Dinoroseobacter shibae DFL 12 = DSM 16493: one gene and its partner. The protein of the gene in region 2 interacts with the protein of the main gene of each other region in a pairwise test. Links are inferred from orthologs where the notes say so. Each region holds a gene or a part of one and is shown on either strand. Other genes may lie near its edges.

Region 1 (4,714 bases), 880 kb from region 2 along the record:
CGGAACCCCACTGGCCACGATCAAACTCGTCAGCCAGGAGCTTGCCGAAGAACTCGAAGACCCGATCCTGCGCGAAGACGCGGAGCTGATCCGCGATCAGGCAGATCGATGCCGTGACATCCTGCGGTCCATGGGACGGGCGGGAAAGGATGACCTGCATCTTAAAACCGCACCGCTGGCCGCCGTCGTACGGGAGGCCGCCGACCCCCACGCCCAACGCGGCAAGACCCTGCATTTCGACATCTCCCCTGCCCCCGGCGGCAGCAACCAGCAACCCATCATCCAGCGCCAGCCTGAGATCATCCACGGTATCCGCAACCTCGTTCAGAACGCCGTGGATTTCGCCGAGGCCAATGTCTGGATCGATCTTCACTGGACCGACGACGTGATCCTTGTACGGATTATCGACGATGGCGAAGGCTATCCCACCCATTTGCTGGGTCGAATAGGTGACCCGTTCGTGCGCAAGCGCAAAACCCAAACCGACAGCCGACGTCCGGGATACGAGGGCATGGGCCTGGGCCTGTTCATCGCCAAGACGCTGCTGGAACGCACCGGGGCCGAGCTCAGCTTCGCCAATGGCTCCGACCCGTTCCTGCCCCGCGAAGAACGTCCGGTCCGCGGGGGCGCGATTGTCGAGGCCATCTGGCCACGGGAGCAGATCGCCCTGCCCGATCTCGAAGAAAGCCAGCCACTCGGATTGAACCAACCCATCCAGGTTTAAGCGGGTATTAACCTTTCCCGGCCAATTTGAGAAAAAACATAAGCAGATTGTGCAATGGCTGGCATGGACTTCACGCTCTTGGCGACGCTTCTCGCGGTTGCGTTTCTGACCGCGGCACTGGCGCTGTATGCGCTCAACACACTTTCAAACCGGGACTTTGCCCAAGGGCCCGGTCCTACACTGCCCGTCCGGACCGATCTCGACGGGCCAAGCGCAGACCAGATCACAGCCCAGCGCCGAGAACTCGCGCAGCTGCGCGCCACGGTCGAACACATTCCCCTGATCCTTTGGCGGCAGGACAACGATGGCGCCCTGACCTGGGCCAACAAACCCTATATCGACCTGACCGAGAAGCTCCATCCGGACCGCGCGGGGCGCTGGCCCATGCCCCACCTGTTCAAACAGAAATCCCTCGCCCATCCGGACACCCCTGGACACCGCCGAATCTCCATCGACATGGAGGATGGCGAGAAGCGCTGGTTCGAGGTGCAGGGCTTCCGCGTTCAGGACGAAATTCTCTATTCTGCCACGCCGATCGACATGACCGTGAAGGCCGAGGTTTCACTCCGCAACTTCGTCCAGACCCTGACCAGCACCTTTGCCCATCTGCAGGTGGGGCTCGCAATCTTCGACAAACGGCGCCAGCTGGTGCTGTTCAACCCGGCACTTACCGACCTGACCACCCTTGAGCCCGAATGGCTCAGCGCGCGGCCGGGACTGTCCGAAGTGCTCGACCGGCTGCGCGACAAGAACATGCTGCCCGAACCGAAGGACTACAAGGAATGGCGCAACCGGCTTACCGGGCTGGAAAAGGCCGCCTCTTCCGGCACGTTCGAGGAAACCTGGGCGTTGCCCACGGGTCAGAACTACCGCATTCTCGGCCGCCCCCATCACGACGGCGGAATCGCCCTGACCTTCGAGGATATTTCCTCGGAAGTCTCCCTCACACGGCGATTCCGTTCCGAGATCGAGCTGGGGCAGACCGCGCTCGACACGCTGGAAGAGGCAATCGCGGTGTTCTCGGAAAACGGCACGCTTGTGCTGTCAAACAAGGCCTATTCCGAGCTTTGGGATGTCTCCGAGAATGACGGACTGATGCCGGTAAGTATCGTGGATGCCACGCGCCATTGGCAGCAATCGTGCCAACCCAACCCGATCTGGGGTGACATTCGCGACTTCGCCACCACAAGCCAGGGCCGCGCCGATTGGGAAGATTACGCCCGTCTTCAAGATGGCGGCACGATCCTGCGCTGCCGGGTGGCGCCGCTCGCCCAGGGCATGACCCTGGTAGGGTTCAAGACCCTCGAAGCCGTGCCGGAGTTCCAGCCCGCCAAGACCGAGATCGCCCAAACCGCGTGACCCCCGGGCCCTGCGGCGCAAAGGCTTGCGAGCCTTGCATCATCCGGTACAACGGAGCCATGGAACCCGAAGCCCTCGCCCGACTGACCCTGACCAGCGAAGACAGTCTGCGCGCCTTCGGAGCCTGTCTCGCGCCGGTCTTGCAACCGGGCGATGCACTTCTGCTTGTCGGGGAGATCGGCGCCGGCAAAACTGTGCTTAGCCGCGCCATCATCCAGACACGCCTTGCCGCTATCGGTGTTATGGAGGACGTACCCTCTCCCACGTTCACGCTTGTGCAGACCTATGCCCTTGGGAACGTGGACCTGTGGCATTGTGACCTCTACCGCCTCACGGACCCCGAAGAGGTCGTAGCGCTCGGGCTGGAAGAAGCTTTCCGTGATGCAATCACTCTCATTGAGTGGCCGGATCGATTGGGCGACGAGATACCGCCGAATGCGCTGGTGATCGACCTGCGCATCCCGGATGCGACCCCGTTGCAACGCGACATGACCCTCACCGCCTTCGGAGCAGAATGGTCACGTCGCATCAACCCCTGCCTGGATCTGGCCGCATGAGGCGGCAGGCGGAAAAGGACCGCTTCCTAGCGCAGATCGGCTGGGCGCAGGCAACGGTGACGCCACTGGCGGGCGATGCGTCTCTGCGCAGTTATGACCGGGTGGAGACACACGGCAAACGCGCGGTTCTGATGAATGCGCCACCGGACCACGGTGAAAGCACAGATCCGTTCCTGCGGATCGCCCGGCACCTGTCGGTTATCGGCCTGCACCCGCCCGCTATCCTAGGCGAAGATCGCTCCATGGGATTTCTCTTGCTGGAGGATCTCGGGGACAGGCTCTTTGCAAGGGAATTCGAGCGCGATCCAGACCTGCAACACCTCTGTTATACCGAGGCATTACGAGCCCTGAAAACACTCCACGACCACCCCGCCCCCGAGCTTCCGGGCTATGGGCGGGCCGAGATGGCGCAGGCGGCGGGCCTCGCTGCAACCTGGTATGCGGGCGATCCTGACGCCGCAGTCAGGCTTCGTAAGGTAATGGAAGAGGCGCTCGCGACGCTGGACTGGTCACGCCACGTGCCTGTGCTGCGCGACTATCATGCCGAAAACCTGATCTGGTGCCCGGAAGAGACCGGCCTGCGTCGCGTGGGGCTTCTGGATTTCCAGGACGCGGGCCTCGGCCACCCTGTCTATGACGCGGCCTCCCTTCTCCAAGACGCACGCCGTGACCTCGATCCCGATCTGGTGGCCCGGCTGAGCGCGGATTGCTGGTCCTGGTTCGCCGCGGATCGCGCCGCGTTCACACAGGCCTTCGCGGTTCTGGGCGCCCAGCGCGCCTTGCGCATCCTCGGCGTGTTCGCGCGGCTGTCGCTGCATTTCGACAAGCCGCGATACGTGGACCTGATCCCCCGCGTCTGGGGGCAGTTGCAGGGTAACCTCGACCACCCGGCCCTGCGCAGGCTCGCGGATACGACCCACGCGATTTTGCCCGAGCCATCCACAGCCCATTTGGACGATCTCAAGGCACGGGCGGGTTCATGCCCAGCGCTGTGATGGTGTTCGCCGCCGGGCGCGGCACCCGAATGGCGCCCCTGACCGATAAGCGGCCCAAACCACTGATCGAAGTCTCAGGAAAGCCCTTGCTCGACCACGCCCTCGCGCTCGCCGAGGCGGCAGAAATCCCCCGCAAGGTAGTGAACATTCACCATCTGGGCGACCAGATCGCAGCCCATCTCGCCGACCGCCCGGGTATCCGCATCAGTGACGAGCGTACCGCGCTACTTGAAACCGGCGGCGGACTGCGCAAGGCATTGCCCCTCCTCGGCGAAGGCCCGGTCTTCACCCTGAATTCCGACGCGGTCTGGACCGACCACAGTGCGCTAAGGCAGCTCAGTGCCGCCTGGCGCCCGCAAGATATGGCCGCGCTTCTGCTGCTGCTGCCACGCGCCCGCGCCCACGGCTATACCGGGCCAGGCAATTTTGCCCTCGGCCCCGAAGGGCGCCTGAGCCGTGGAGGACCTTGGGTTTATTCCGGCGCGCAAATCATCGATCCCGCAGGTCTGTCTGACATCAAGCAAAAGGCATTCTCCCTCAACCTGCTCTGGGACAAGTACGCCGTGGAGGGCCGCTTGTACGGTGCGGTTTATTCCGGTCACTGGGCGGATGTCGGCACGCCCATGGGCATCGAGACCGCCGAAATCCTGTTGAAGACAAACACATGATCCAACTTTTCCCCGCCCAGGACAGCCCCCGTGTGTTCGGTGTACCCATCGGACTCGATTTCCCGGCAGAGACTGTGGCCGGACTGCTCGAACGGCTCGGGTCGCAGCCACCCCATGCCCTTGCTCAGGTGGAAATCCTTGTCAACACGGGACGAATGCAGCGACGGCTGCAAGAGGTGCTGAGCGATCGCGGGCGCGCGGGCTTCTTGCCGAAGATCCGGCTGATCACCGACCTCGGGACCGAAGCCGGGACCGACCCGGCCCCGGCGACCCTTTCGCCGCTGCGGCGTATGCTTGATCTGCGCAGGCTGGTGCTGGGCCTACTGGAAACGACACCGGACCTGGCCCCCCGGAGCGCGGCACTCGACCTGACCATCAGTCTCGTCAGCCTTCTGGAAGAGTGCGAGGGCG
Region 2 (4,673 bases):
GCGCGCGATGTGGCGCTGGCGGAGGTGCTGGCGGAGCTGGAGCGGCGCGAAGGCATCTCGGGGATCAGCGAAAAAGCCAGCCGCTAGGGCCAAGCGGCTTCCAAGCCGCTTAAGGATTTTCCAAAATCCTTGGCCCCTCTCCATTGCAACGGACAGGCGAGCGCCCGCCGGGGTCTCAGAGTTTCGAGCTGATCACGCCGGTGTTGAATCCGCCCATCCGCAACTCGCCGAAGAGGCGTTGGTACTCGATCTTGGGGCATCTGTCCTGGATGACCTCGATCCCGGCGGCGCGGGCCTTGGCGGCGGCTTCCGGGTGGGTCACACCGATCTGCATCCAGATCACCTTCAGCCCCGGCAGCGCCTCCAGTGCCGCGTCCACCACCTCCGGCACGGCTTCGGAGCGGCGGAAGATGTCGAGCATGTCCACGGGCTCGGGAATATCCGCAAGAGAGGCGCGCACGGTCTGGCCGAAGAGGGTCTTGCCCGCGTGGCCGGGGTTCACGGGAATGACGGTCTTGCCCTTTAACGACAGGTAGCGTGCGACGTAGTAGGAGGGCCGCACGGTGTTCATCGATACGCCGACGCAGGCCACGGTGCGGGTCCGGGTCAGGATGCGGCGGAAATCGTCGTCGCTCGGCGGTGTTATGGGGTCGTGGATCATGGTGCGAGCCTAGCGTCATGCGGGCCGCGCGGGAAGTCGGGATCCTGCGCGGGCGCAGGTTGGCCATGCGCGTTTCGCCAAAAAAAACGCCCGTGCCGAGAGGGCCGGGCGTAAAGTAACGGAACGAGGGACAGTGAATGAAGCGCGGGAGTTCCGAGCCCGCCTTCCTCAGGAATACGTAGGAACGCGTTGTCGGATTGAAAGGTATTCTTCACGATTCTGTGATGAGGCCTGTGTCCTGAGCGCCATCGGCCGCTCTTGGGTGCGCGATCAGGCGAGAACCTGCGGCCAGTTGGCGTTTCCGCGGGCGATATTGCCGGGAATGTCCCTTTCCCAGCGGCGCTGCACGCGTCTGGAGAAGTTCATGTAGAGCTTGCCATCGACGATGCGCCAGGCTTCCGGGATGGTGGAGGCGGTATAGCCCTCGGCCACAGCCCAGGCGCAGTAGCCGCCAAATTGCGGGGCGTAGGCCACAGGGTCGGCGGCGAAGGCTGCGCGATGCGCGTCGGACGCAAAGCGCCAGGTCACGCCGTTCCAGTCATGGGTGAAGGCGTCGCTTCCTTCGGTGGGTTCGCCCAGGGTGAAGTAGGCCACCGGGTCATAGCCGCGGATGGCAGCACCGCGGTCCGAGAATACCGGCGGTTCAGCGGCCAGGGCAGGGGCCGCAAGGGGGGCTGTGGCGAGCGCGGTGGCGGTGCCGATCAGGAACTGGCGTTTGGTGAGCATGGGGCGATCCTTCCGAGGTTATGACGCCGAGGTGGCCTCGGGTGATCGCCTGCGCAACCCGTCTGACTTCCATGTGAAACGGCGCGGCGCCCCCGTGAGAATTGTTTCAGTCGAAAATGTCTTCGATCACATCCACGGCTTCGGAAAGGGCACGCTTCCACAGGGGCTTCTTGCGTTTCTTGCGCCGACGCGGGTCCGGACCCATGCGGGCGGACTGCGGGCGCGCGCCGTGTTCCGGGCCGTGCACGCCGGGGATATAGCCCGTGGCCTTCTTGCGCTTGGCAGGCTTGGTCCCGCTGGGCGCTTTGAGCCATTTCATCTCGTGCAGGGGCGCGCCGCAGGAGCCGCAGGCCAGCTCATGCCCGTCCCGCGCGGACGGCACCAGCATGGTCCGGGCGCTGCAATAGGAACAGGTGGCTAGTTTCGTATGCTCGGGCATCTGGATCTCCTTGACCCCTAGATAGGGGCCGGGCGGGCGCGTGTCATCCCTCGCCCCGGCAAGCATAAAGTGCGACCGCCGCCGCGTTCGAGACATTGAGCGATCCGAAGTCGCGGGCGAAGGGAATTTTCACCAGCCGGTTGCAGGTTTCCTTAGTCTTGTCCCGCAGGCCCGGTCCCTCGGCACCCAACACCAGGGCGATGGGACGGTCTGTGAGGTCGCGCAGGGCCGTGCCGATGGTGTCCTCGGCGGTGCCATCGAGCCCTAGGAGCACGAAGCCCATGGCGCGCAGCTCTTCCATGGTCTCGGCCAGGTTGCGCACCCGCAAATAGGGTTGGCGTTCGAGCGCGCCGGAGGCGGTCTTGGCCAGCGCGCCGGTTTCGGGTGCGGCGGACCGGGCGGTGGAGATCACGGCCGCGGCCCCGAACACCTCCGCCGAGCGCAGGATCGCGCCCACATTGTGGGGATCGGTCACCCGGTCCAGCAGCACCACCAGCGGCGGGCGGTCCGCCGGGCCGGTGAGGACCGTCTCGGCCAGCGGACCCCAGGCGAGCGGCTTGACCTCCAGCGCGGCGCCCTGGTGGACCGAGCCGGGGTCGAGCGGCGCGGGAAACCGGCGCGGGTCGGCAATCTCCGGTGCGATCCCGGCCCCGGCGATGGCCTCGGCCAGCTTGTCGGCGGCGTTGCGCGTCACCACCAGCCGCAGTTTCGTGCGCGCGGGGTTTTCCAGCGCATCGCGCACCGCGTGCAGGCCAAAGAGCCAGACGGTCTGGGCCGCCGCCGCCCGTTTGGCGCGTTCCTTGTCGATCACCCAGGTCGGTTTCTTGCCAGCCATTGCCTGTCATCACACGCGGTTTCGAAGCGTCGGGCATAGAGGACCGCCCCGCACGGGTCAACGGGGCGGTTTTTGCCGTTGACGCCCCCGGCACAAGGGCTTAAGCAGCGCGCCAGTTGGGCGACAGGCCGCAAGGTGTGGCAGGGGACTGTAACTCCCTCGCGGAGACGCACGCCTGGTTCGATTCCAGGGTCGCCCACCACTTCTCTCTTCCAGACCATTCCAGAGAACCTGCCCGGGTTGGGGCGGGGACGGGGCCGTTCATCCGGCTCGCGAGACGCCGTGTTCGGGCGTTTGACCTGAGTGCCCGGCTGGTGCTAGGTGCATTGTATCCTTTCGGATACAAGAGGCTCTTCTTGAAAGAATCGTCGAAATCCAGCGGCGAGGCCGCTTATGGCGCGCTGCTCGATGCCATTCACTCCGGCGAGTTCCGCCCGGGGGACAGGTTGCGCGAGGAATCCGTGGCCGAGCGATTGCGCCTGTCGCGCACGCCGGTGCGAGAGGCCCTGCGGCGGCTGGAGGCCGAGGGGGTGGTGGAGCATCGGCCACGGGTGGGCGCGGTCATTCGCAAGCTCTCCCAGCGTGAGATCGTGGAGCTTTACGAGATGCGCGTCGTCCTGGAGCGCACGGCCGCGGCCATGGCGGCCAAGCACGGTGCGGAAGCGGAGTTCGACGCGCTATCAGACCTCAATGAGGCGATCAGGGCCGAGCGGACGCACCCGGCCAGGGCAGCGGAGATCAATCAGCGGTTTCATCTCGGGCTCTATCATGCGGGCCGCAATCGGTTCCTGATGGATGCGGCGCGGGCGCTCAACAACTCGTTGATCCTGCTGGGGCCGACCACCTTCACCGACCAGGCCCGGATCGACCAGGTCACCGCCCAGCATACCGATATCGTCGCGGCCCTGCGGGCGCGCGATTCGGACGCGGCCAGCGCCGCGGCGGAGACACATTTGCAGACCTCCCTGCGGCACCGATTGCGGGCGTGGGACGCATGATCGGCATTTTCACCGCCTTCGCGGTCGCGCTTGCGGGCGTCGGGCTGTTTCAATGGCTGGACCTGCCGCTGCCCTGGCTTCTGGGGCCGATCTTCGCCTGTCTGACGGCGGCGATGCTGGGCGTGCCCATGCGCAGCCTCAAGCCGATCAACGAGGCGACGCGCATGGTCCTTGGCGTGGCGGTCGGGGCCACGCTGACGCCGCCGGTCCTGGCGACCTTTCCCGCCATGTGGCCGACCCTGATGCTGGTTCCGGTGATGGTTGTTGCGATCGGACTGGTGGGGGTACCTTATTTCCGCAGGCTGTGGGGGTATGATCCGGCCACGGCCTATTACTCGGCCATGCCGGGCGGGTTGCAGGACATGCTCCTTTTCGGGGAGGAGGCGGGGGGCAATGTGCGGACCCTGTCTCTGATCCATGCGACGCGGGTGACGGTGATCGTCGTGGCATTGCCCTTTTTGCTCAAGGGGGTGTGGGGGGCGGATCTGGGCAATCCGCCGGGTGCGTCTCTCGGTGTCGTGCCGGTTCACGAGATGGGTTTGATGGGGCTGTGCGCGATTGTCGGCTGGTGGGGCGCGCGTCGGATCGGGCTGTTCGGCGCGGCCATCCTCGGGCCGATGATCGTGACCGGGGCTGCGGCCATGTCCGGACTTCTGGAGAACCGCCCGCCGGCGGAGGCGATATGGGCCGCGCAGTTCTTCATCGGCGTGACCATCGGCTGCAAATACGTGGGCATCACCTGGGGCGAGATCCGACGCGATCTTGCCGCGGGTCTGGGGTTTTGCGGGATCCTGATCGTGCTGACGCTGATCTTCGTCGAAGGCGTCTATCTCGCCGGTCTTGCGCCGGGAATGGAGACGCTGCTGGCCTTTGCACCGGGGGGGCAGGCGGAGTTGACGGTGCTGGCGCTGATCGTGGGCGCGGATGTGGCCTTCGTGGTGGCGCACCATATCCTGCGGATTTTCGTGGTGATCCTCGGCGCGCCCATCGTGGTGCGGATGCTTGGGGACAAGG

The links. The genes of interacting proteins can lie anywhere in the genome.
Region 1: the proteins of rlmB (region 2) and tsaE interact in binary tests that used the Escherichia coli proteins (3 or more experiments, as listed by UniProt). The link is inferred for Dinoroseobacter shibae DFL 12 = DSM 16493 from one-to-one orthologs.

What each region holds. Positions count from the first base shown.
Region 1 is NC_009952.1:3,612,892-3,617,605, forward strand. Bases 1,024-3,891 are described here. They hold tsaE (tRNA (adenosine(37)-N6)-threonylcarbamoyltransferase complex ATPase subunit type 1 TsaE), read left to right. Parts: upstream 1,024-2,142; coding sequence 2,143-2,640; downstream 2,641-3,891. Other genes in these bases: DSHI_RS17385 (PAS-domain containing protein), read left to right, coding at 1,024-2,083; DSHI_RS17395 (aminoglycoside phosphotransferase family protein), read left to right, coding at 2,637-3,635; DSHI_RS17400 (nucleotidyltransferase family protein), read left to right, coding at 3,620-3,891. Outside these bases: sensor histidine kinase RegB, read left to right, coding at 1-724; more of DSHI_RS17385, read left to right, coding at 779-1,023; more of DSHI_RS17400, read left to right, coding at 3,892-4,303; double-strand break repair protein AddB, read left to right, coding at 4,300-4,714. UniProt on the Escherichia coli protein: Required for the formation of a threonylcarbamoyl group on adenosine at position 37 (t(6)A37) in tRNAs that read codons beginning with adenine.
Region 2 is NC_009952.1:2,736,729-2,741,401, reverse strand. Bases 766-3,592 are described here. They hold rlmB (23S rRNA (guanosine(2251)-2'-O)-methyltransferase RlmB), read right to left. Parts: upstream 2,662-3,592; coding sequence 1,870-2,661; downstream 766-1,869. Other genes in these bases: DSHI_RS13065 (GntR family transcriptional regulator), read left to right, coding at 3,018-3,592; DSHI_RS13075 (hypothetical protein), read right to left, coding at 1,494-1,826; DSHI_RS13080 (YHS domain-containing (seleno)protein), read right to left, coding at 932-1,387. In the rest of the region: DSHI_RS13090 (phosphoribosyl-ATP diphosphatase), read left to right, coding at 1-87; DSHI_RS13085 (CoA-binding protein), read right to left, coding at 176-661; more of DSHI_RS13065, read left to right, coding at 3,593-3,659; DSHI_RS13060 (AbrB family transcriptional regulator), read left to right, coding at 3,656-4,673. UniProt on the Escherichia coli protein: Specifically methylates the ribose of guanosine 2251 in 23S rRNA.